Regions from separate parts of the Streptomyces sp. NBC_01352 genome, predicted to be linked through region 2. Evidence: predicted binding sites of a transcription regulator. Region 2 holds the regulator's gene; the other holds the start of a gene.

Region 1 (10,972 bases), 2.6 Mb from region 2:
TGCCGCCAAGTCGACGATCACCACCCGCAGGGGCTTCGAGGTGGACGGCCACCGCTACGACAGCCTCCCGCCGGTCTTCACCACCGTCCCCACCAAGCACAAGATCGTGTTCCTCACCATCGACGACGGTGCCGAGAAGGACCCGGCGTTCCTGCGGATGATGAGCGAGCTGAAGATCCCGTACACCGCCTTCCTCAGCGACTACCTGGTCAAGGGGGACTACGGGTACTTCAGGAAGATGCAGGCCGACGGGGTCGTCCTCAACAACCACACCCTCCGTCACCCCTACCTGCCCGGGCTGTCGTACGCCCGCCAGAAGCGCGAGATCTGCGGCATGCAGAAGGTCATCGAGAAGCGCTACGGCAAGCGCCCCACCCTCTTCCGCCCGCCCTTCGGCAGCTACAACGAGGCCACCCTGCGCGCCGCCAAGTCCTGCGGCATCAAGTACGCGCCCCTGTGGAACGAGGAGGTCTTCGTCGACCGCTGGGAGTACCGCGAGTGGGACCGGAAGATCCGCCCCGGCGACATCGTCCTCAGCCACTTCCGGGGCCGACAGGACTGGAAGGGCACGATGCCCGACATGATCCGCCGCTTCCTGAACAAGGTCACGCGGGAGGGGTACGCCGTGGCCCGCCTGGAGGACTACCTGTGAGGTGGCGGGCACTGGCGTCCGGAGCCCTCACAGCGGCCCTCCTCGCCGGCTGTGCAACCCAGACCGCCCAGCCCGCCGATCCCGCCGAACGGCTGGGCGAGAAGGCGACCGGGGGCGTGGGGACGTACGGGCCGCGCAGGGCGGGGCCGTACGGACCGAGCGGGGCGGGGTCGTACGGTCCGGAGGACACGGGCTCCTACAGCCCGGGGGGCACGGGCTCGTACGGTCCGGAAGGCGCGGGTGAGCGGCCGTACCGCCGCTGGGGGCTCGCGGCCCCTCTGGCCCCGGCTCCGAGACCGGCCGCCAGGCCCCCCGCCGCGCGCCCGGGTCTGCCGCCCGTCGTCCACCACGTCCGCACCCGCGACCGGGTCGTCTTCCTCACCTACGACGACGGCGCCGAGAAGGACCCGCGGTTCGTCGACATGGTGCGTGAACTGCGGCTTCCGGTCAGCATGTTCCTCACGGACAGCGTCGTGGGGCCGGGATACGGCCACTTCGCGCGCCTCCAGTCGGTCGGCGCGAGCATCCAGAACCACACGCTCGACCATCCCGCCCTGCGCGGACTGCCGTACGCCGGCCAGCGCGCCGAGATCTGCGGCCAGCAGGACAAACTCCGCTCCCGCTTCGGTATCCGCCCCCGCCTCTTCCGCCCGCCCTACGGCACGTACGACACCACCACCCTGCGCGCCGCCGCCGACTGCGGCCTCTCGGCGGTCGTCCTGTGGCGGGCCTCGGCGGAGAACGGCGACCTGACCTTCACCGAGGGCGAGAGCCGCCTGCGCCCCGGCGACATCGTCTCGATGCCCTCGCGCGAGCCGACCGGCGACACACTCGCCGAACGGACGACCCGGCTGCTGCGGCAGATCCAGGGCAGGGGGCTGACGGTGGGCAGGCTGGAGGACTACCTCTAGCTCGGCCTGGGTCGGCCCAGGTCGGTCTCCGCGCGTGAACGCCAGCTGAAAACCTCACCGCCGCGCCGCACCGCATTGGCACTCCGCTTGACCGAGTGCTAATCACAGTCATAGTCTCGGGTCTGGCACTCCCCCCTGGAGAGTGCCAACTACGCGACGGGCAGGTCCGGCACCCGCGACGACGGATCGACCTGGTCGCCACCTCAGACAGTTAACCCCGTGAGATCTCCGAAGGGGGAGGTCGGATCGTGACGACCACCAGCTCCAAGGTTGCCATCAAGCCGCTCGAGGACCGCATTGTGGTCCAGCCGCTCGACGCCGAGCAGACCACCGCCTCTGGCCTGGTCATCCCGGACACTGCCAAGGAGAAGCCCCAGGAGGGCGTCGTCCTGGCCGTGGGCCCCGGGCGCTTCGAGAACGGCGAGCGTCTTCCGCTCGACGTCAAGACCGGCGACATCGTGCTGTACAGCAAGTACGGCGGCACCGAAGTGAAGTACAACGGCGAGGAATACCTCGTCCTCTCGGCTCGCGACGTTCTCGCGATCATCGAGAAGTAATTCACCTCGCTTCGCCTCACCGCGAAGCACATTGCTTGAGCTGCGCCCCTGGCCCCCCGCGATCACTCATGAGCCGGGCGCCGGGGGCGCGGCTAATTTCACCTAGATTTCCGAGAGGGCTCACGCTCCCATGGCGAAGATCCTGAAGTTCGACGAGGACGCCCGTCGCGCCCTCGAGCGCGGCGTCAACAAGCTCGCCGACACGGTCAAGGTGACGATCGGCCCCAAGGGCCGCAACGTCGTCATCGACAAGAAGTTCGGCGCCCCCACCATCACCAACGACGGCGTCACCATCGCCCGCGAGGTCGAGGTCGACGACCCGTACGAGAACCTCGGTGTCCAGCTGGTGAAGGAGGTGGCGACCAAGACCAACGACGTAGCGGGTGACGGTACGACCACCGCCACCGTGCTGGCCCAGGCGCTGGTCCGCGAGGGCCTGCGGAACGTCGCCGCGGGTGCCTCCCCGGCCGCCCTGAAGAAGGGCATCGACGCCGCGGTCCAGGCGATCTCCGAGGAGCTCCTCGCGACCGCCCGCCCCATCGACGAGAAGTCCGACATCGCCGCCGTGGCCGGTCTGTCCGCCCAGGACAGCCAGGTCGGCGAGCTCATCGCCGAGGCGATGGACAAGGTCGGCAAGGACGGTGTCATCACCGTCGAGGAGTCCAACACCTTCGGCCTGGAGCTGGACTTCACCGAGGGCATGGCCTTCGACAAGGGCTACCTGTCTCCGTACATGGTGTCCGACCAGGAGCGTATGGAGGCCGTCCTCGACGACCCGTACATCCTCATCAACCAGGGCAAGATCTCCTCGATCCAGGACCTGCTGCCGCTGCTCGAGAAGGTCATCCAGGCGGGTGCCTCCAAGCCGCTGCTGATCATCGCCGAGGACGTCGAGGGCGAGGCCCTGTCGACCCTGGTCGTGAACAAGATCCGCGGCACCTTCAACGCGGTCGCGGTCAAGGCCCCCGGCTTCGGTGACCGCCGCAAGGCGATGCTGCAGGACCTGGCGGTCCTCACCGGCGCCACGGTCATCTCCGAGGAGGTCGGCCTCAAGCTCGACCAGGTCGGCCTGGACGTGCTGGGCTCCGCCCGCCGCGTCACGGTCACCAAGGACGACACGACCGTCGTCGACGGCGCCGGCAACTCGGCGGACGTCACGGGCCGCGTCAACCAGATCAAGGCCGAGATCGAGAACACCGACTCCGACTGGGACCGCGAGAAGCTCCAGGAGCGCCTCGCGAAGCTGGCCGGCGGCGTGTGCGTGATCAAGGTCGGCGCCGCCACCGAGGTGGAGCTGAAGGAGAAGAAGCACCGCCTGGAGGACGCCATCTCCGCGACCCGCGCCGCGGTCGAGGAGGGCATCGTCTCCGGTGGTGGCTCCGCGCTGGTCCACGCCGCCAAGGTGCTGGAGGGCGGCCTCGGCAAGACCGGCGACGAGGCCACCGGTGTCGCCGTCGTCCGCCGCGCGGTCGTCGAGCCGCTGCGCTGGATCGCGGAGAACGCGGGCCTCGAGGGCTACGTCATCACCGCCAAGGTCGCCGAGCTCGACAAGGGCCAGGGCTTCAACGCCGCGACCGGCGAGTACGGCGACCTGGTCAAGGCCGGCGTCATCGACCCGGTCAAGGTCACCCGCTCCGCCCTGGAGAACGCCGCCTCCATCGCCTCCCTCCTCCTCACGACCGAGACCCTGGTCGTCGAGAAGAAGGAAGAAGAGGAGCCGGCCGCCGGTGGCCACGGCCACGGCCACTCCCACTGAGGCACCAGGAGCTCGCACGAAGAAGCCCCCGCTCCCTCTGAGGGAGCGGGGGCTTTCCCCTTCGCGGGTCACGGGGTGTGATGCGCGGGTCATGGGAAGTGCTGGGGACTCACGGGGTCTGGGCGACTGCCCCCAACTGCTCCAGCAGCCCGGCCCGGTCGTACTGCCACCACCCCTCGCAGATGCTCCCGTCCCGGAACCGGTGCCAGGTCGTCCCGGTCATCGTGACCTCCTGCCCGGTGGCCGCGACCCCCAGGAACTCGCCCGTGTGCCGCCCGGTCCACGTCCACCGCGTGCACACCCGGTCCGCCTCGGCGACCTGGTCGTCCACCCGGAACGAGAAGTCGAAGGAGCGCCGCCAGCCGGCGTACTCCTCCCGCGCTCCGCGCAAGCCGAGGTCCTGCGGATTGGCGGGATCATGATCCACGTAGTCGTCCGTGCACCGCTCGAACACGGCCTCCGGCTCGCCCCGCCCGGCCTCCTCGAAGAACGCCCGCGCCACCCCACGGTTGAGCTGCTCGTCCCGCACCACGTCCAGATCGGTGAAGGTCGGCATCCCGTCGCACAGGGCGACCAGCTCCCGGAAGATCCGCTCGGTCTCGGGCAGATTGGAGTTCCGCATCGCCTCCTCGTACGACGGAAACTCCACGATCTCGACGAAGTGCGACGCGTCCGACAGATCCTTCCCGACCACCGCGTGCGTCGCGGTCCGTTTCCCCCGGGTCTGCTCGACCCACCTGTCCATCAGTCGGTTCATCTCGTCGAACCGACTGGTCCTGCAGTCGATGAGCTGCACAAAGGTCATGACACCACCTCCAGACCCCCCTGGGCCCGGCCGAACAGCACCATTCTCCCACCGTGACGCCCCGGCGCCTCCTGTCCGTTTGGCACGTCGTCGCCCCGGCCGTCGGCCGCGAACTCGCGGTACGTCTCCTCCTCGGTGACGGCTCGTGGCTCGACGCCCTCCCGGCCGTCATGCGCCTGGAACCGCGAGCGGTTTCCTGGGTCGTCGAGGTCCTGCGCGACCCTACTGCGGCCCGTACTTCCGCCCCGTCCGCGAACTGATCCCGCCCAGCAACCCCCGAGGCACCACCTTCACCACCCCCATCATCACCTTGTACCGAGGATCCGGAATCGACACGCTCTTCCCCCGCGCGAGGTCGTTGAGCGCCGCCGCCACCAGCTTGTCCGCGTCCAGCCACATCCATCCCGGGATGTTGTCCGTCCCCATTCCGGCCCGCTGGTGGAATTCCGTCCGCACGAAGCCCGGGCACAGCGCCATCAACCGCACCCCGCTGCCGGCCAGATCCTTCGCCGCCCCCTGGGTGAACTGCACGACCCACGCCTTGGACGCGCCGTACGTCCCGCGCGGCAGGAAGGCGGCCACCGACGCGACGTTGACGACGCCTCCGCGGCCCCGCTCGCGCATCGCCTCGGTCGCCGCCGAGGTCAGCCGGAGTACCGCCTCGCAGTGCACCTTGAGCATCATCAGCTCGTCGGCCATGGATACGTCGAGATAGCGGCCCTTGTTGCCGAAGCCCGCGTTGTTGACCAGCAGGTCGACGGGGTTTCTGCGGTCGGCCAGCCGGGCGGCGACCGTCTCGATGCCGTCGTCGGTGGCCAGGTCGGCCGTGACGACCTCCGCCTCGATGCCGTGCCGGTCGTGCAGTTCGGTCGCCTGTTCCCGCAGCCGCTTGGTGTCGCGGGCGACCAGGACGAGGTTGTGCCCGTCCGCCGCCAGCCGTCGCGCGAAGGCGGCACCGATGCCCGCGGTGGAACCCGTGATGAGAGCCGTTGTCATGGCGCCAGGTTAATGACCCGGACTGTGCGCGTCCGCTCCCTGGACAGGGCCTTTTGGCGCCTGAAGGGCGGGCGAGCGGCAGCCCCGTTGAGTGTTCGTCAGGCTCCGTGCTTCTGCACGTACTTCCGCGCCCACTCCCGCGCCTCCGAGTGCAGCGCCTCGCCCGCCGCCAGCAGCCGCGGCTGCAGGTACCGCTCGGTGGTGATCGCCCGGAACACCAGGGCCACCGTCACGTCGTGGTCGGGCCGGTGGACGATCTCGACGGGGTCCCCGGCGCGGATCTCGCCCGGCTCGATCACCCGCAGGTACGCACCCGAGGCTCCCTTCTGCGTGAACCGCTTCACCCACCGCTGCTCACCCATGTGCCCCTGGAAGGTGAGGCACGGAATCCGCCCGCTGCTGACCTCCAGCACCACCTGCGACCCGACGCGCCAGCGCTCGCCGATCAGCGCGCCGGAGACGTCGATGCCCTCCGTCGTGAGGTTCTCCCCGAACGCGCCGTTCGCGAGCGTGCGCCCCAGTTCGCGTTCCCAGTCGTCCAGGTCCTCGCGGGCCACCGCGTACACGGCCTGGTCGTTGCCGCCGTGGTGCCGGGTGTCGCACACGGTGTCCCCGGCCAGCCCGCTGGCCCCGACGCCCTTGGGCCCGGGCGCGGCCACCTTCACGGGCTCGTCGGTCGGCCGCTTGTCTATGCCGGTCAGACCCTCCGGCTGGTCCGTGTACGGCACGGCCTTCGCGCGGCCGAGATTCACCGAGAGAAGCTTCATGAGCGCACGGTAGGCGAACCCACCCCAAAGTGTCGACAGAGTTTTCTGCGAGAGCCCCAAGCTCCGCTTATGCTCAAAGGGTGATCGAGGCCCGTCATCTCCGCGTGCTGCGCGCCGTCGCCACCACCGGCTCCTTCTCGGCGGCGGGGCGCGAACTGGGCTGCACCCAGCCCGCCGTCAGCCAGCAGATGAAGGCCCTGGAGGCGTCCGTCGGCACGCCCTTGCTGATCCGCAGCGGACGCGAGATGCGGCTGACCCAGGCCGGCGAGGCGCTGGTGCGGCATGCCGCCGGGATCCTCGCCGGGCTCACCGCGGCCGAGGAGGAGGTCGCGGCCATCGCGGGCCTGCGCGCCGGGCGGGTCCGGCTCGTCTCCTTTCCCAGCGGCAGCTCCACCCTCGTACCGACGGCCCTCGCGGCCCTGCGCGCCGAACACCCGGGGACTCGTGTCTCGCTGGAGGAGGCCGAACCGCCGCAGTCCGTCGCCCTGTTGCGCGAGGGCGACTGCGATCTGGCACTCGCCTTCCGGTACGAGGGGGCGGCGGGCGCCGAGGAGTGGGACGACCTCGTCGTACGGCCGCTGCTGACCGACCGGCTCGTCGCCCTCGTGCCCGAGCGGCACCGGCTCGCGCGCGCGGAATCCGTCGCCATCGGCGAACTCGCCACGGAACCGTGGATCGCGGGCTGCCCGCGCTGCCGCGGCCAGCTCGTCGAGGTGTGCGAGAGCGCCGGTTTCACCCCCCGCATCGACTTCGCGACCGACGACTATCCGGCGGTGGTGGGCCTGGTGGGCGCCGGCCTCGGCGTCGCCGTCCTGCCCCAGCTCGCCGTCGAGTCCGTACGGCCGCGGGGCGCGCGCACGGTGACGCTGGAACCGGCGGTCCGGCGGGAGATCGTCGCGCTCACGCTGCCCGACCTGGCCCAGGTGCCGGCGGTGGCGGCGACGCTCGACCAGCTGGCGCGCGCGGCCAACCGTTGACGCGGGGCAAAAACAGGGGCACGCCTGCGCGTGCCCATCCTGCAGAAACGTTCCTTCAGTTGGTCGGTCGCTCAGTCGTTCAATTGCTCGAAGGGCCGTCCCCGGCTGCCGCCGACGCCGACACCAGCCGGTGGCGGGCCCGCCCCATGAGCTCCTCGCGCTCGTCCTCGGTCAGCCCGCCCCAGACGCCGTACGGCTCTCTCACCGCCAGCGCGTGCGCCGCGCACTGCGCGCGGACCGGGCACCTCATGCAGACCTCCTTGGCCGAGTTCTCGCGAGCGCTCCGGGCCGCGCCACGCTCACCCTCCGGATGGAAGAAGAGCGAGCTGTCCACCCCGCGACAGGCGGCCAGGAGCTGCCAGTCCCACAGGTCCGCGTTCGGTCCGGGAAGGCGGGAGAAATCTGCCATTGCGTGACCCCTTGTAGCCGTTCTGGGCGGATACGGTGTCCACGACCGTACATCTACGATCTAAGGAGATGAAAATATGACTCATTGCGAATCTAGCCTCAGACACCAGCAAATGGGAAGAAATGGGTCTGAATGGGGCACGGCTTGTGGCGAAACGTTGTGGGTCCGCCGCACATGTCTGCACCGTGTCCGCGCCCTCACGTAGAGTGCCGAAGATGGCACACGGCCCCGTAACTCTTTCGAGTGACCGTCGTTGAGAGGGCGGAGGCGGTTGAAACAACAAGAGCTCGGGCAGGCGTCCGAGACGGTCGACCGCACAGGTGACGATTTCGTACCAGCCTGGAGGCTCAAGGTGACGTGCATCAGCTGCGGAGGACGGCCATGACATCCGTCCTCGTCTGCGACGACTCCCCGCTTGCCCGAGAGGCGCTCCGCCGCGCGGTCGCGACCGTGCCCGGCGTCGAGCGCGTGACGACCGCGGCCAACGGCGAGGAAGTCCTCCGCCGCTGGGGCGCCGACCGCTCGGACCTGATTCTGATGGACGTACGCATGCCCGGACTGGGCGGCGTCGAGACCGTCCGGCGGCTGCTGTCCGCCGACCCCGGAGCGCGCATCATCATGCTCACCGTCGCCGAGGATCTGGACGGCGTGGCGCTCGCGGTCGCCGCCGGCGCCCGCGGCTACCTGCACAAGGACGCCTCGCGCGCCGAGTTGCGCGCCACCGTGACGCAGGCCCTCGCCGACCCGACCTGGCGGCTGGCCCCGCGCCGGCTGCGCTCCGCCGAGATGGGCGCCGCGCCGACGCTCACCGCGCGCGAGATCCAGGTCCTCGAAGGCATGAGCCACGGCCGCTCGAACGCCGAGATCGGCCGCGAGCTGTTCCTCTCCGAGGACACCGTCAAGACCCACGCCCGACGGCTCTTCAAGAAGCTCGGCGCCTCGGACCGCGCGCACGCCGTGGCGCTCGGTTTCCGCTGGGGCCTGGTGCGCTAGGTCCCCCGCGTGGGTTGTAGCGGGGGTGCGGAAATCCCCGCCTGCCTCATGGTGGGCGGGGGTGACGACGGGGCCCGCCGGGTGCCCGCTGCCCGTTTCGGCGCGGATGCCGCATCCTTGAGGGTGTGGAGTTCCTCGGGGACGAGTCGATCGAGCGGGAGGGGAGGGCGCAAGGGATGAGTTCCGGCGCACCTGCTCATAACGCTTCGGTGCACAACGACCAGGGCGATGCCACGCATCGGACGCCGCCAAGGCACCATGGACCGATGCGCGACGACGAGGCGGGCACTGCCCCAGGGGCGATCGGTGCGCTCGTCCACCGCGCCGTAGACGGGGACGAGCAGGCCACGCACGACCTGCTCGCCCATGTCCACCCCTTGGCGCTGCGCTACTGCCGTACCCGTCTGTCCCGTCTCCCGGGCGACGCCCGGCACTTCGTCGAGGACCTCGCCCAGGAAGTCTGCGTGGCGGTCCTCCTCGCCCTGCCGCGCTACCGGGACACCGGCCGCCCCTTCGAGGCGTTCGTCTTCGCCATCGCCGCGCACAAGGTCGCCGACCTCCAACGGGCGGCGATGCGGCACCCCGGCTCGACGGCAGTCCCCTCGAACGAGATGCCGGAACGGCCGGACGACTCGCTCGGCCCGGAAGAGCGGGCGCTGCTCAGCAGCGACGCCGAATGGGCCAAGAAGCTCCTGGCCAACCTGCCCGAGAACCAGCGGGAGCTGTTGCTGCTGCGGATCGCGGTGGGCCTCACGGCCGAGGAGACCGGCCAGATGTTGGGAATGTCACCCGGAGCGGTCCGGGTCGCCCAGCACCGCGCCCTGAGCAGGCTGCGGGCGCTGGCCGAGCAGTAGCCCTCCGCCGGGCGCCGCCGCCGATGAACGGGCGTCCACCGGAGTCCGTACGAACATACGAAGCCCGGAGTCACCCGGCACCGTGGAATTCGGGAGGTGAGCTTCCCGTTAGCATGGACATCCGCACCGATCAAGGCCATTTGGGGAAGGTGTCATGACTGCCAACGTCGACGGAGTGCCCGGAAAATTCGCGACACTCGGGCTGACCTACGACGACGTGCTGCTGCTGCCGGGCCCGTCGGACATGGCACCCGACGAGATCGACACCGCCTCGTACGTCTCCAAGAACGTGCGGGTCAACATCCCGCTGCTGTCCGCCGCCATGGACAAGGTCACCGAGTCGCGCATGGCGATCGCGATGGCCCGCCAGGGCGGCGTCGGCGTTCTGCACCGCAACCTCTCCATCGAGGACCAGGCCAACCAGGTCGACCTGGTGAAGCGCTCCGAGTCCGGCATGGTGGCCGACCCGATCACGATCCACCCGGACGCCACGCTCGGCGAGGCCGACGCCCTGTGCGCCAAGTTCCGCATCAGCGGTGTCCCGGTGACCGACGGCAACAAGAAGCTGCTCGGCATCGTCACCAACCGCGACATGGCCTTCGAGACCGACCGTACGCGCCGGGTGCGCGAGGTCATGACGCCGATGCCGCTGGTCACCGGCAAGGTCGGCATCTCCGGTGTCGAGGCCATGGAGCTGCTGCGCAAGCACAAGATCGAGAAGCTTCCGCTGGTCGACGACGGCGGTGTCCTCAAGGGCCTGATCACGGTCAAGGACTTCGTGAAGGCGGAGAAGTACCCGAACGCCGCGAAGGACGGCGAGGGCCGCCTGCTGGTCGGCGCCGCGGTCGGCGTGGCCGGTGACGCCTTCGAGCGGGCCCAGGCCCTGATCGAGGCGGGCGCCGACTTCATCGTCGTCGACACCGCGCACGGCCACTCCCGCCTGGTCGGCGACATGGTCGCCAAGATCAAGTCGAACTCGACGGGCGTCGACGTCATCGGCGGCAACATCGCCACCCGTGACGGCGCCAAGGCGCTCATCGACGCCGGTGTCGACGGCATCAAGGTCGGCGTCGGCCCCGGCTCCATCTGTACGACCCGGGTCGTCGCCGGCATCGGCGTCCCGCAGGTCACCGCCATCTACGAGGCGGCCCTCGCCGCCAAGGAGGCCGGTGTCCCGGTCATCGGCGACGGCGGCCTGCAGTACTCCGGCGACATCGCCAAGGCCCTGGTCGCGGGTGCCGACACTGTGATGCTGGGCTCGCTGCTCGCGGGCTGCGAGGAGTCGCCGGGCGAGC
Region 2 (10,972 bases):
AGCACCTCCACCAGCTGCCCGGCGGGCAGTTCGCGGGCCATCCGGAACCCCTGCCCAGCCCACAGCGCCATGCCCTGCGCGTCGCCCGCCTTGGCGGCCGCCTTGCGCAGCGGCGAGGTCAGGTGGTGGATCTCCGGGTAGGCCGCGGGGGCGTACGGGCCGTGCTCGCGCAGGAAGCGGTTGACCAGCCCGCGGGCCGGGCGGCCGGAGAAGGCGCGGGTCAACTCGGTACGCACGAAAAGGGGGTTGGTCAGTGCCTGCTTGTGCACGGCGCTCGCGCCGGACTCGGGGGTGGCGAGGAACGCCGTGCCGAGCTGGGCCGCGCTCGCGCCCGCGGCCAGCACGGCGGCGATCTGGCTGCCGCGCATGATGCCGCCGGCGGCGACGATCGGGATGGCCACGGTCTCGCGGACCTGCGCGATCAGGGAGAGCAGGCCTATCCCGGAGCCGTCGGTCTCCGGGATGTCACGGTGCGTGCCCTGATGGCCGCCCGCCTCCACGCCCTGCGCGATCACCGCGTCGGCACCCGCCCGCTCCACGGCGAGGGCCTCCTCCGCGGTGGTCGCGGTGACCAGGGTGAAGGTGCCGGCCCGGCGCAGCGACTCCAGGACGTCCGGGCTCGGCACACCGAAGTGGAACGACACCACCGGCACCGGGTTGTCGAGCAGCACCGCGAGCTTGGCCTCGTAGCCGTCGTCGCGGCCGCTCTCCGGGTCGCCGAGCTCGGTCTCGTACCAGGCGGCCTCGCCGGCCAGCTGGTGGGCGTACACGTCGACGGCGGCCGGGTCCGCGTACTCCGGCTGCGGCATGAAGAGGTTCGCGCCGAAGGGGCGGGCCGTGAGGCTCCGCAGCTGCTTGATCTCCTGATACAGGCCGTCGGCCGTCTTGTACCCGGCAGCGAGGAACCCCAGCCCGCCGGCCTCGGACACGGCCGCGGCGAGCGTCGGCACGGAGACGCCGCCCGCCATGGGGGCCTGCACGATCGGATAGGGGAAGAGATCGGTCAGTGCGGAGGACATGACGGCATGTTGTCACGTCCCCCGAACAAGTCCGAATCGAGCGTTCCCCTTGGCATACGCCAGCTGCAACCAGCCCGTCCGGCGCGCATCCAGCCCGTCCGGCGTTTGAGGACGAGGCCCTTCGGGCCGACAGGGGGGTCTGGGGGGCGCAGCCCCCCAGGGACGGGAAGGGTAGGGCGGCGGGGGCGAAAAATGCCGCCCGCAGCCACCCCGTCAGCGACCGTTGAACGCATCCTTCAACCGCGAGAACAACCCTTGCTGCCCCGGCTGACTGTGTCTGCCCGGGGGACAACCCCCGGACCCCCGGCAGCCCTCCCTCAGCGCGCGTCAGCGGCCATTGAAGGCGTCCTTCAACCGCGAGAACAACCCCTGCTGCCCCGGCTGGAACTGCCCCAGAGGCCGCTCCTCGCCCCTCAGCTTGGCCAGCTCACGCAGCAACCGCTCCTGCTCGGGATCCAGCTTGTTCGGGGTCTGGACCTCGACGTGGACGATGAGGTCGCCGCGCCCGCCGCCGCGCAGGTGCGTGACGCCACGGCCGTGCAGCGGGATCGACTGGCCGGACTGGGTGCCCGGGCGGATGTCGACCTCTTCCAGACCGTCGAGGGTCTCCAGCGGGACCTTGGTCCCGAGGGACGCCGCGGTCATCGGCAGCGTGACCGTGCAGTGCAGATCGTCGCCGCGCCGCTGGAACTGCGAGTGCGGCAGCTCGTGGATCTCGACGTACAGGTCACCGGCGGGACCGCCACCGGGCCCGACCTCGCCCTCGCCGGCGAGCTGGATGCGGGTGCCGTTGTCGACACCGGCGGGGATCTTGACGGTGAGGGTCCGGCGGGACCGTACCCGCCCGTCGCCGGCGCACTCCGGGCACGGCGTCGGGACCACCGTGCCGAAGCCCTGGCACTGCGGGCAGGGGCGCGAGGTCATGACCTGGCCCAGGAAGGACCGCGTCACCTGCGACACCTCACCGCGGCCGCGGCACATGTCACAGGTCTGCGCGGAGGTCCCCGGCGCCGCGCCCTCACCACTGCAGGTGGTGCAGACGATCGCCGTGTCGACCTGGATGTCCTTCGTGGTGCCGAAGGCCGCCTCGTCGAGCTCGACCTCCAGCCGGATCATCGCGTCCTGGCCGCGCCGGGTGCGCGAGCGCGGACCCCGCTGGGACGCCGTACCGAAGAAGGCGTCCATGATGTCCGAGAAGTTCCCGAAGCCGCCCGCGCCGAAGCCGCCCGCGCCACCGGCGCCGCCGGCCTGCGAGAGCGGGTCGCCGCCGAGGTCGTAGACCTGCTTCTTCTGCGGGTCCGACAGCACCTCGTAGGCGGCGTTGATCTCCTTGAACCGCTCTTGGGTCTTCGGATCGGGGTTGACGTCCGGATGCAGCTCGCGTGCGAGCCGCCGGAAGGCCTTCTTGATCTCTTCCTGCGACGCGTCGCGGCGCACGCCGAGAACGGCGTAGTAGTCCGTGGCCACTTACGACTCCGCCAGGATCTGTCCGACGTACCGTGCCACTGCGCGTACCGCTCCCATCGTTCCCGGGTAATCCATGCGGGTCGGTCCGACCACGCCGAGCTTGGCGACTGCCTCGCCGCCCGAACCGTAGCCGACCGACACCACCGAAGTGGAGTTGAGTCCCTCGTAGGCGTTCTCGTGACCGATGCGTACGGTCATGCCCGAATCCCCCGCCTCGCCAAGGAGCTTGAGAAGCACGACCTGCTCCTCCAAGGCTTCCAGAACGGGCCGGATGGTGAGGGGAAAGTCATGTCCGAAGCGGGTGAGATTGGCGGTGCCGCCGATCATCAGCCGCTCCTCGTTCTCCTCGACGAGCGTCTCCAGCAGAGTGGAGAGCACCGTCGAGACGGTGCCGCGGTCCTCGGTGTCGAAGCCCTCTGGCAGGTCCTCCACCAGCTGCGGCACATCGGCGAAGCGGCGACCTGCGATCCGGCTGTTGAGCCGTGCCCGCAGATCGGCCAGCGACGCCTCACCGAACGGCGCCGGGCAGTCGACCATCCGCTGCTCGACCCGCCCGGTGTCCGTGATCAGGACGAGCATCACGCGCGCGGGGGCCAGCGACAGCAGCTCGACGTGCCGCACCGTCGACCGCGTGAGCGACGGGTACTGCACGACGGCGACCTGCCGCGTCAGCTGCGCGAGCAGCCGTACGGTCCGCGCCACGACGTCGTCCAGATCGACGGCGCCGTCGAGGAAGTTCTGGATCGCGCGCCGCTCGGGCCCGGTCATCGGCTTGACGCCGGCCAGCTTGTCGACGAACAGCCGATAGCCCTTGTCGGTCGGGATCCGCCCCGCGCTGGTGTGCGGCTGGGCGATGAACCCCTCGTCCTCCAGGGCCGCCATGTCGTTACGCACGGTCGCCGGGGAGACACCGAGGTTGTGCCGCTCGGTGAGCGCCTTGGAGCCGACCGGCTCCTCGGTGCCGACGTAGTCCTGGACGATGGCGCGCAGCACCTGAAGCCTGCGTTCACTCAGCATCGCGCACACCTCCAGAAAGTCGACCCCTCGGCGCCCCGCCTGGCACTCGTCACTTCCGAGTGCCAACCCACCCCGGCCAGTGTACGGCTGTCGGGTACGCCCGGGGCAAGGCCGGGCCTGCGAGGTCGTGCCCGAGGAGGCTTCCCCGCTAGCGTCGCGGTATGACGGTGACTTGGGAAGAGCTGCGGTGGGAGCGGCTGGCCCCCGGGGTCGGCCGGTGCCGGCTTCCGGTCTGGGACTGCACGGTGGGGCTGGTCGTCGGGGCGGGCGCGGCCCTGCTGATCGACGCCGGGTCGAGCCTGGCGGAGGGGGTGCGGCTGCGGGCGCAGGCGGAGGAGCTCGCCGGCCACCGTGTGACCCATCTCGCGCTCACCCACCCCCACTTCGACCATGTCTTCGGGGCGGCGGCGTTCGCGGGGGCGGAGGTGTTCGGCGCGGTCGGCATCGACACGGTGTTCACCGCCCGGCACGGCCGCGAGGAGCTGCGCGCGGACGCGGTGGGCAACGGCCTCGACGCGCACCTGGCCGACGAGGCGGTCGACGCCCTGGCCCTGCCCCGCCATCACGTCTTTGGCGAGTGGACCCTCGACCTGGGCGGCGGCCGCCAGGTCCTGCTGGCGAACGTGGGACCGGCGCACACGGCCCACGACCTCGTGGTGCTCGTCCCCGGCTCGCCGGAGGTGGTCTTCTGCGGTGACCTCGTCGAGGAGTCGGGCGAACCCCAGGCGGGCCGGGACGCCGTACCGTCCCACTGGCCGGCCGCCCTGGACCGGCTGCTGGACCTGGGCGGCGAGGACGCGCTGTACGTGCCCGGTCACGGAGCGGTGGTGGACGCGGCGTTCGTACGGGCGCAACGGGACGCCCTGGCGGACCGCTTCGGCGTGTCGCTGTGACCGCCGCCGAGCTCCTCCTATCGTCATCCGAATGCGCCAGTACACTCCGGACCTGACCCCGCCGTGGAAGAAGCCCAAGCCGGCCCCAGAGGTCCCGGCCGAGCCCGGCCTGGTGGTCGAGGAGCCGGGGACGGGCTTCTGCGGTGCGGTGATCCGCTGCGAGGCGGGCACGGTCACCCTGGAGGACCGCTTCGGCAAGCACCGCGTGTTCCCCCTGGAGCCGCGCGGCTTCCTCCTGGAGGGCCGGGTGGTGACCCTCGTACGCCCCACCGGCCAGGCTCCGGTACGCCCCGCCCGCACCGCCTCCGGTTCGGTCGCCGTCCCCGGCGCCCGCGCGCGCGTGGCCCGCGCCGGGCGCATCTACGTCGAGGGCCGGCACGACGCCGAGCTGGTCGAGAAGGTGTGGGGCGACGACCTGCGCATCGAGGGCGTGGTCGTGGAGTACCTGGAGGGCGTCGACGACCTCCCGTCCATCGTCGAGGACTTCGCGCCGGGGCCGGATGCCCGGCTGGGGGTCCTGGTGGACCACTTGGTCCCGGGCAGCAAGGAGTCCCGTATCGCGGCGGCGGTGACCAGCGAGCACGCCCTCGTCGTCGGCCACCCGTACATCGACATCTGGGAGGCGGTGAAGCCGTCGGCCGTCGGAATCGAGGCGTGGCCCCGCGTCCCGCACGGCCAGGACTGGAAGACGGGCGTGTGCCGGGCACTGGGCTGGCCGGAAAACACGGGCGCGGTATGGCAGGCGATCCTGAAGCGGGTGGGCTCCTACCGGGACCTGGAGCCGGAGCTCCTGGGCCGAGTGGAGGAACTGATCGACTTCGTGACGGCCCCGGAGTAGGGCTACGCGCCAGGGTTTTCGCCCCCGCCGCCCCTACCCGTCCCGTCCCTGGGGGCTGCCGCCCCCAGACCCCCGCCTTCGGCCCGAAGGGCCTCGTCCTCAAACGCCGGACGGGCTGAAAATCAGCCCCTCCGGCGTTTGAGGAGCGGGGTCTGGGGCGGAGCCCCAGAAGGATGGGACGGGTAGGGGCGGCGGGGGCGAAAAAACCCCTCAGTCCACCAGGTCCCTCACCACCGCGTCCGCCAGCAACCGCCCCCGCAGGGTCAGCACCGCACGCCCCTCCTCGTACGGCCCCTCCTGGAGCAGCCCGTCCGACAGGGCCCGGCGTGAGGCCGCGAGCCCCTCCTCCCGCAGCAGCGACAGCGGCACCCCCTCCCGCAGCCGCAGCTCCAGCAGAATCCGCTCCACCCGGCGGTCCTCCTCCGACAGGAGTTCCCGACCGGCGCCCGGGGAGCGCCCCGCCGCCAGCGCCGCCGCATACGCCCCCGGATGCTTCACGTTCCACCAGCGCACACCCCCCACGTGGCTGTGCGCCCCCGGCCCCGCACCCCACCAGTCGGCACCACGCCAGTACAGCTCGTTGTGCAGGCAGCGCCCCGCGTCCGAAGTCGCCCAGTTCGACACCTCGTACCAGTCGTACCCGGCCCTCGAGAGCATCTCCTCGGCGATCAGATACCGGTCCGCGTGCACGTCGTCGTCGGTCATCGGAACCTCGCCCCGCCGGATCCGACGAGCCAGCTGCGTGCCCTCCTCGACGATCAGCGCGTACGCCGACACATGGTCCGGCCCGGCACCGAGCGCGGCTTCCAGGGAGGCCCGCCAGTCGTCGTCCGACTCCCCGGGCGTGCCGTAGATCAGGTCGAGGTTGACGTGCGAGAACCCCGCCGCACGCGCCTCCGCCACGCACGCCTGGGGCCGGCCCGGCGTATGCGTCCGGTCCAGCACGCGCAGCACGTGCTGCTTGGCGCTCTGCATGCCGAAGGAGACCCGGTTGAAGCCGCCCTGGCGAAGCGTCGCCAGGTAGCTCGGATCCACCGACTCCGGGTTCGCCTCCGTCGTCACCTCCGCGTCCGCCGCGAGCCCGAACTCGTCGCGGATCGCCCCCAGCATCCGTACGAGGTCCCCCGCGGCCAGCAGCGTGGGCGTACCGCCGCCGACGAAGACCGTGCGGACCTCGCGGGGGTCGTCGCCGAGGACCTTGCGGGCCAGGCGGATCTCGTCGATCAGGGTGTCCGCGTAGTTGTCGCGGGAGGCGAGGACGCCGCCGGTGCCGCGCAGCTCGGTCGCCGTGTAGGTGTTGAAGTCGCAGTAGCCGCAGCGGGTCGCGCAGTACGGGACGTGCAGGTAGAACCCGAGGGGGCGGTCGGCCGCCCCGGCGAGCGCGGGCGCGGGCAGGGCGCCGTCGTCGGGGACGGGCTCGCCGTCGGGGAGTGCGGAAGGCATGCCCCCCATTGTCCCGTACCCACGCCGTTACTCGGCCTGCAGTACCAGCAGCGCCAGGTCGTCCTCCGGCGGCCGTACCCCGAACTCGTGCACCAGCCGTTTGATGCGCTCGGCGATCAGCTCCGCGTCCAGCCCCGCGCAGCCCGCGAGCGCGTCCGCCAGCCCGTCCTCGTCGTCGAACTGGCGCGAGCCGCTGCGCCGCTCGGTGACCCCGTCGGTCACGCACAGCAGGCTGTCGCCGGACCGCAGCTCGAAGGTCTCGCTGGTGTACGTGGCGTCCTCGACGACCCCGAGGAGGGTCTGCGGATGGGCGGCCGTACGGACCTCGCCGCCCGACCCGAGCAGCAGTGGCAGCGGATGCCCGGCGGAGGCGAGGGTGCAGCGCACCCCGCCGTCGAAGGGGGCCAGCTCGCCGTAGAGGAGGGAGAGGAAGCGGGTCTGCGGGCCGTCTCCGGGGGCCATCGGCCGGCCGCCCGCCGAGGCCAGCGAGCGGGCCGCCGCGTCCGCGGCCTCCGTCGCGTCGTCGAGGAGCAGCTGGTTGAGGCGGTCCAGGACGTCGGCGACGCGGTAGCCCTCGCGGGCCAGCAGCCGCAGCCAGGGCCGGGCGAGGCCGATGACGACGGCCGCCTCGGGCCCCTTGCCCTGGACGTCGCCGACGGCGAAGCACCAGCGGCCGTCGCCGGCCGGGAAGAGGTCGTAGAAGTCGCCGCTGGGGCCGCCCTTGTCGCACGGCTCGTAGACCAGGGCGCTGCGCATCCCGGGTATCTCGGCGACCGCCCCCGGCAGCAGTCCGCGCTGCAGTACGGCGCTGATGGTGGCCTGCCGGGCGTACTGGCGGGCGGCGCCGATGGCGAGCGCCACCCGGCGGCTGAGGTCCTCGACCAGGCCGGTGATCTCGTCCGGGAAGCACAGCACCCCGGACCGGCCGATGACCAGGGTGCCGAGCGGGCGGCCGCCGGCCGTCAGCCGGTAGGCGAGCGCGGCGCCGTGGGTGCCGCGCGGGCCCAGCGCGTCGCCGGGCCAGGGGAAGGCGGCGGGCCCGGGCCGTGCCGGGTCGGTCGGGCGCGGTGGCTCCTTCTCCAGGGCCTGGCGCAGGTCCTCGATGCGGTTCTCGCTGCTGTGCCACACCCGGGCGAGGCGCGGCCCGGTCCCGCCGGTGCCGTCGGCCGCCCAGCCGCCGCGGCCCGTCAGCTCGTCCTCCAGCCACACGGCACACCAGTCGGCCAGCCGCGGCACGATCAGCTGTCCGGCGAGCGCGGCCACCAGGTTCTCGTCGAGCTGCCCGGCGAGCAGGTCGGAGGCCTCGGCGAGGAAGGAGAGGGCGCCGCGATTGAGCCACTCCCGGTCCTGCTCGACGCGCTGCGGTTCCGGGGCGAGTATCTCGGCCACGCGCAGCGCGCGCTCCCCCACGTACGCCTCGCGCGCGTCGGCCGCCGACTCCCCCTGTGCGGGCAGCCGCGCCCACACCGTCTTGGCGCCCGTGCGGTAGGTGACGCCCCAGGATTCGGAGAGCGCGGCGACCAGCCGCAGGCCCCGCCCGTACTCCGAGGCCTCGTACGAGGCTTCGGCGGAGGCGTCGCGCGGGGCGCGCGAGGGATGGTGGTCCAGGACCTCGACGACCAGGGCGCCGGTCATCGGCTCCAGCCGGCAGGCCAGCTCGACCTCGGTGCCGGCGTGTACGACGGCGTTGGTGACCAGCTCACTGACGACGACCACCGCGTCGCCGGTCAGGCGGTCGGTGAGGTGTTCGGTGCCGGGCAGAGCGCGCTCGGCCCATTCGGCGAGCGCGTCGCGTAACACCGCGCGGGCGGTGCCCGGCGCGAGGGAACTGCCGGGCAGGGCGGCGTGCGCCTCGGCGCACGGAAGCACGTCGGCGGCTGGGTTCGCCTCGGTGCGCGGGGGCGCACACTCGTGCGCAGGCGCATCAGAGGCAAGGGAAACGGTCTCCCGTTGCGTCGGAATGGCCCCCATGTACAGCTCCCCGAGCGGTTCGGACGAATACGCCTCAGTCGATGCCGACAGAGTGACAGACTGGCCACGCCCATAAGCGCCGAGTTACCGAAGTGGGCCGCCATGAGTGAGAACAGTGCTACGCCTGTGCTCGAAGATGGGCACAAAGATGGCCTGATTCGAGCATCCGATCTGCGTCCGCTGCTCGCCGCGATGACCGCGGCCAGGGACGGTGACTTCACGAAGGTGCCGGAATCGGGCCACGGTCTGGTGGCCGAGGTGACGGCCGTCTTCAACCAGATCATGGACCGCAGCACGCACTTCAACACGGAAGTACAGCGTGTGAAGCGGGACCTGGTGCGGTACGGCCGGCTCGACGAACGCCTCTCGGCCAGCCCGGGACAGGGCGCCTGGACCTCCCGGGTCAACGACGTGAACCAGCTGCTCGACGCGCTCGTCGCCCCGGCTGCCAACGCGACGCGCGTCCTGGACGCGGTGGCCGGCGGCGATCTGACCCAGCGGGTCGATCTGCACGACGGCAGCAGGCAGTTGCGCGGCGATCTGCGGCGCCTCGGCCGTGCCGTGAACAAGATGGTGGACCAACTGTCCCTGTTCACGGGCGAGGTGACCCGGGTCGCGCGCGAGGTCGGCACCGAGGGGCGGCTCGGCGGGCGGGCCAAGGTGACGGGCCTGTCGGGGAGTTGGCGGGACGTGACCGAGGCGGTCAACACCATGGCGTCCCGGCTGACCGCCCAGGTCCGGGACATCGCCCTGGTGACCACGGCGGTGGCCCGCGGTGACCTGACCCGCACGGTCACCGTCGAGGCGACCGGCGAGCTGCTCGAACTGAAGCTGACCGTGAACACGATGGTCGACCAGCTCTCCGCCTTCGCCGACGAGGTCACCCGGGTGGCCCGCGAGGTCGGCACCGAGGGCCAGTTGGGCGGGCGCGCTCAGGTGCGGGGGGTCAGTGGCGTCTGGAAGGACCTCACCGACAACGTCAACTTCATGGCCTCGAACCTGACCTCACAGGTCCGGAACATCGCCCAGGTCACCACGGCCGTCGCCAACGGCGACCTGAGCCAGAAGATCACGGTCGCCGCCCAGGGCGAGATCCTGGAGCTGAAGTCGACGATCAACACGATGGTCGACCAGCTCTCCGCCTTCGCCGACGAGGTCACCCGCGTGGCCCGCGAGGTCGGCACCGAAGGCAACCTCGGCGGCCGGGCCCAGGTGCGGGGCGTCTCCGGCGTCTGGAAGGACCTCACCGACAACGTCAACTTCATGGCGGACAACCTGACGTCGCAGGTCCGCAACATCGCCCTCGTCTCCACCGCCGTGGCCCAGGGCGACCTCGGCAAGAAGATCACGGTCGAGGCGAAGGGCGAGATCCTGGAGCTGAAGTCGACGATCAACACGATGGTCGACCAGCTCTCCGCCTTCGCCGACGAGGTCACCCGCGTGGCCCGCGAGGTCGGCACCGAAGGCAACCTCGGCGGCCAGGCGCAGGTGCGGGGCGTGTCGGGGGTCTGGAAGGACCTCACCGACAACGTCAACTTCATGGCCCTGAACCTGACCTCACAGGTCCGGAACATCGCCCAGGTCACCACGGCCGTCGCGAACGGCGACCTGTCCAAGAAGATCACGGTCGACGCCCGCGGCGAGATCCTCGAACTCAAGGACACCGTCAACACGATGGTGGAGCAGCTGCGCGCCTTCGCCGACGAGGTGACCCGCGTGGCCCGCGAGGTCGGCACCGACGGCCGGCTCGGCGGACGCGCCCAGGTGCTGGGCGTCTCCGGGGTCTGGCGGGACCTGACCGACAACGTCAACTACATGGCCGACAACCTGACGTCGCAGGTGCGGAACATCGCCCAGGTGGCCACGGCCGTGGCGCAGGGCGACCTGTCGAAGAAGATCGACGTGGACGCCCGCGGCGAGATCCTCGAACTGAAGACCACCATCAACACGATGGTCGACACCCTGTCCTCCTTCTCCTCCGAGGTCACCCGGGTGGCCCGCGAGGTCGGCAGCGAGGGCCAACTCGGCGGCCAGGCCCGGGTGGAGGGCGTCTACGGCACCTGGAAGCGCCTGACGACGAACGTGAACGAACTCGCCCTCAACCTCACCACCCAGGTCCGCGCGATCGCCGAGGTGGCCTCGGCGGTGGCCCAGGGCGACATGTCCCGCTCGATCACCGTGGAGACGCAGGGCGAGGTCACCGAGCTCAAGGACAACATCAACCTGATGGTGGCCAACCTGCGCGAGACGACCCGGGCGAAGGACTGGCTGGAGTCGAACCTGGCCCGTCTGGCCGCCCTGATGCAGGGCCACCGGGACCTGAT

The links. Region 2 encodes HrcA, which represses chaperone genes, less so after heat shock. Its sites were predicted from a motif close to TTNGCACTCNGNNNNNCNGAGTGCNAA; they were not measured.
Region 1: groES (co-chaperone GroES) is a predicted target of HrcA. The motif match lies at 1,639-1,665, and genes of this name have one in related genera.

What each region holds. Positions count from the first base shown of each region.
Region 1 is NZ_CP108354.1:4,623,515-4,634,486, reverse strand. Features, by position in the region: gene OG252_RS21310 (polysaccharide deacetylase family protein) at 1-652, shown strand, start outside; gene OG252_RS21305 (polysaccharide deacetylase family protein) at 649-1,563, shown strand; gene groES (co-chaperone GroES) at 1,812-2,120, shown strand; gene groL (chaperonin GroEL) at 2,251-3,876, shown strand; gene OG252_RS21290 (ester cyclase) at 3,986-4,681, opposite strand; gene OG252_RS21285 (hypothetical protein) at 4,735-4,941, shown strand; gene OG252_RS21280 (SDR family NAD(P)-dependent oxidoreductase) at 4,904-5,677, opposite strand; gene OG252_RS21275 (MOSC domain-containing protein) at 5,776-6,444, opposite strand; gene OG252_RS21270 (LysR family transcriptional regulator) at 6,525-7,421, shown strand; gene OG252_RS21265 (WhiB family transcriptional regulator) at 7,501-7,830, opposite strand; gene OG252_RS21260 (response regulator transcription factor) at 8,212-8,823, shown strand; gene OG252_RS21255 (sigma-70 family RNA polymerase sigma factor) at 9,090-9,677, shown strand; gene guaB (IMP dehydrogenase) at 9,832-10,972, shown strand, end outside.
Region 2 is NZ_CP108354.1:7,189,276-7,200,247, reverse strand. Features, by position in the region: gene OG252_RS33410 (nitronate monooxygenase) at 1-1,019, opposite strand, end outside; gene dnaJ (molecular chaperone DnaJ) at 1,347-2,486, opposite strand; gene hrcA (heat-inducible transcriptional repressor HrcA) at 2,487-3,503, opposite strand; gene OG252_RS33395 (MBL fold metallo-hydrolase) at 3,665-4,396, shown strand; gene OG252_RS33390 (DUF3097 domain-containing protein) at 4,428-5,234, shown strand; gene hemW (radical SAM family heme chaperone HemW) at 5,445-6,677, opposite strand; gene OG252_RS33380 (ATP-binding SpoIIE family protein phosphatase) at 6,705-8,648, opposite strand; gene OG252_RS33375 (HAMP domain-containing protein) at 8,751-10,972, shown strand, end outside.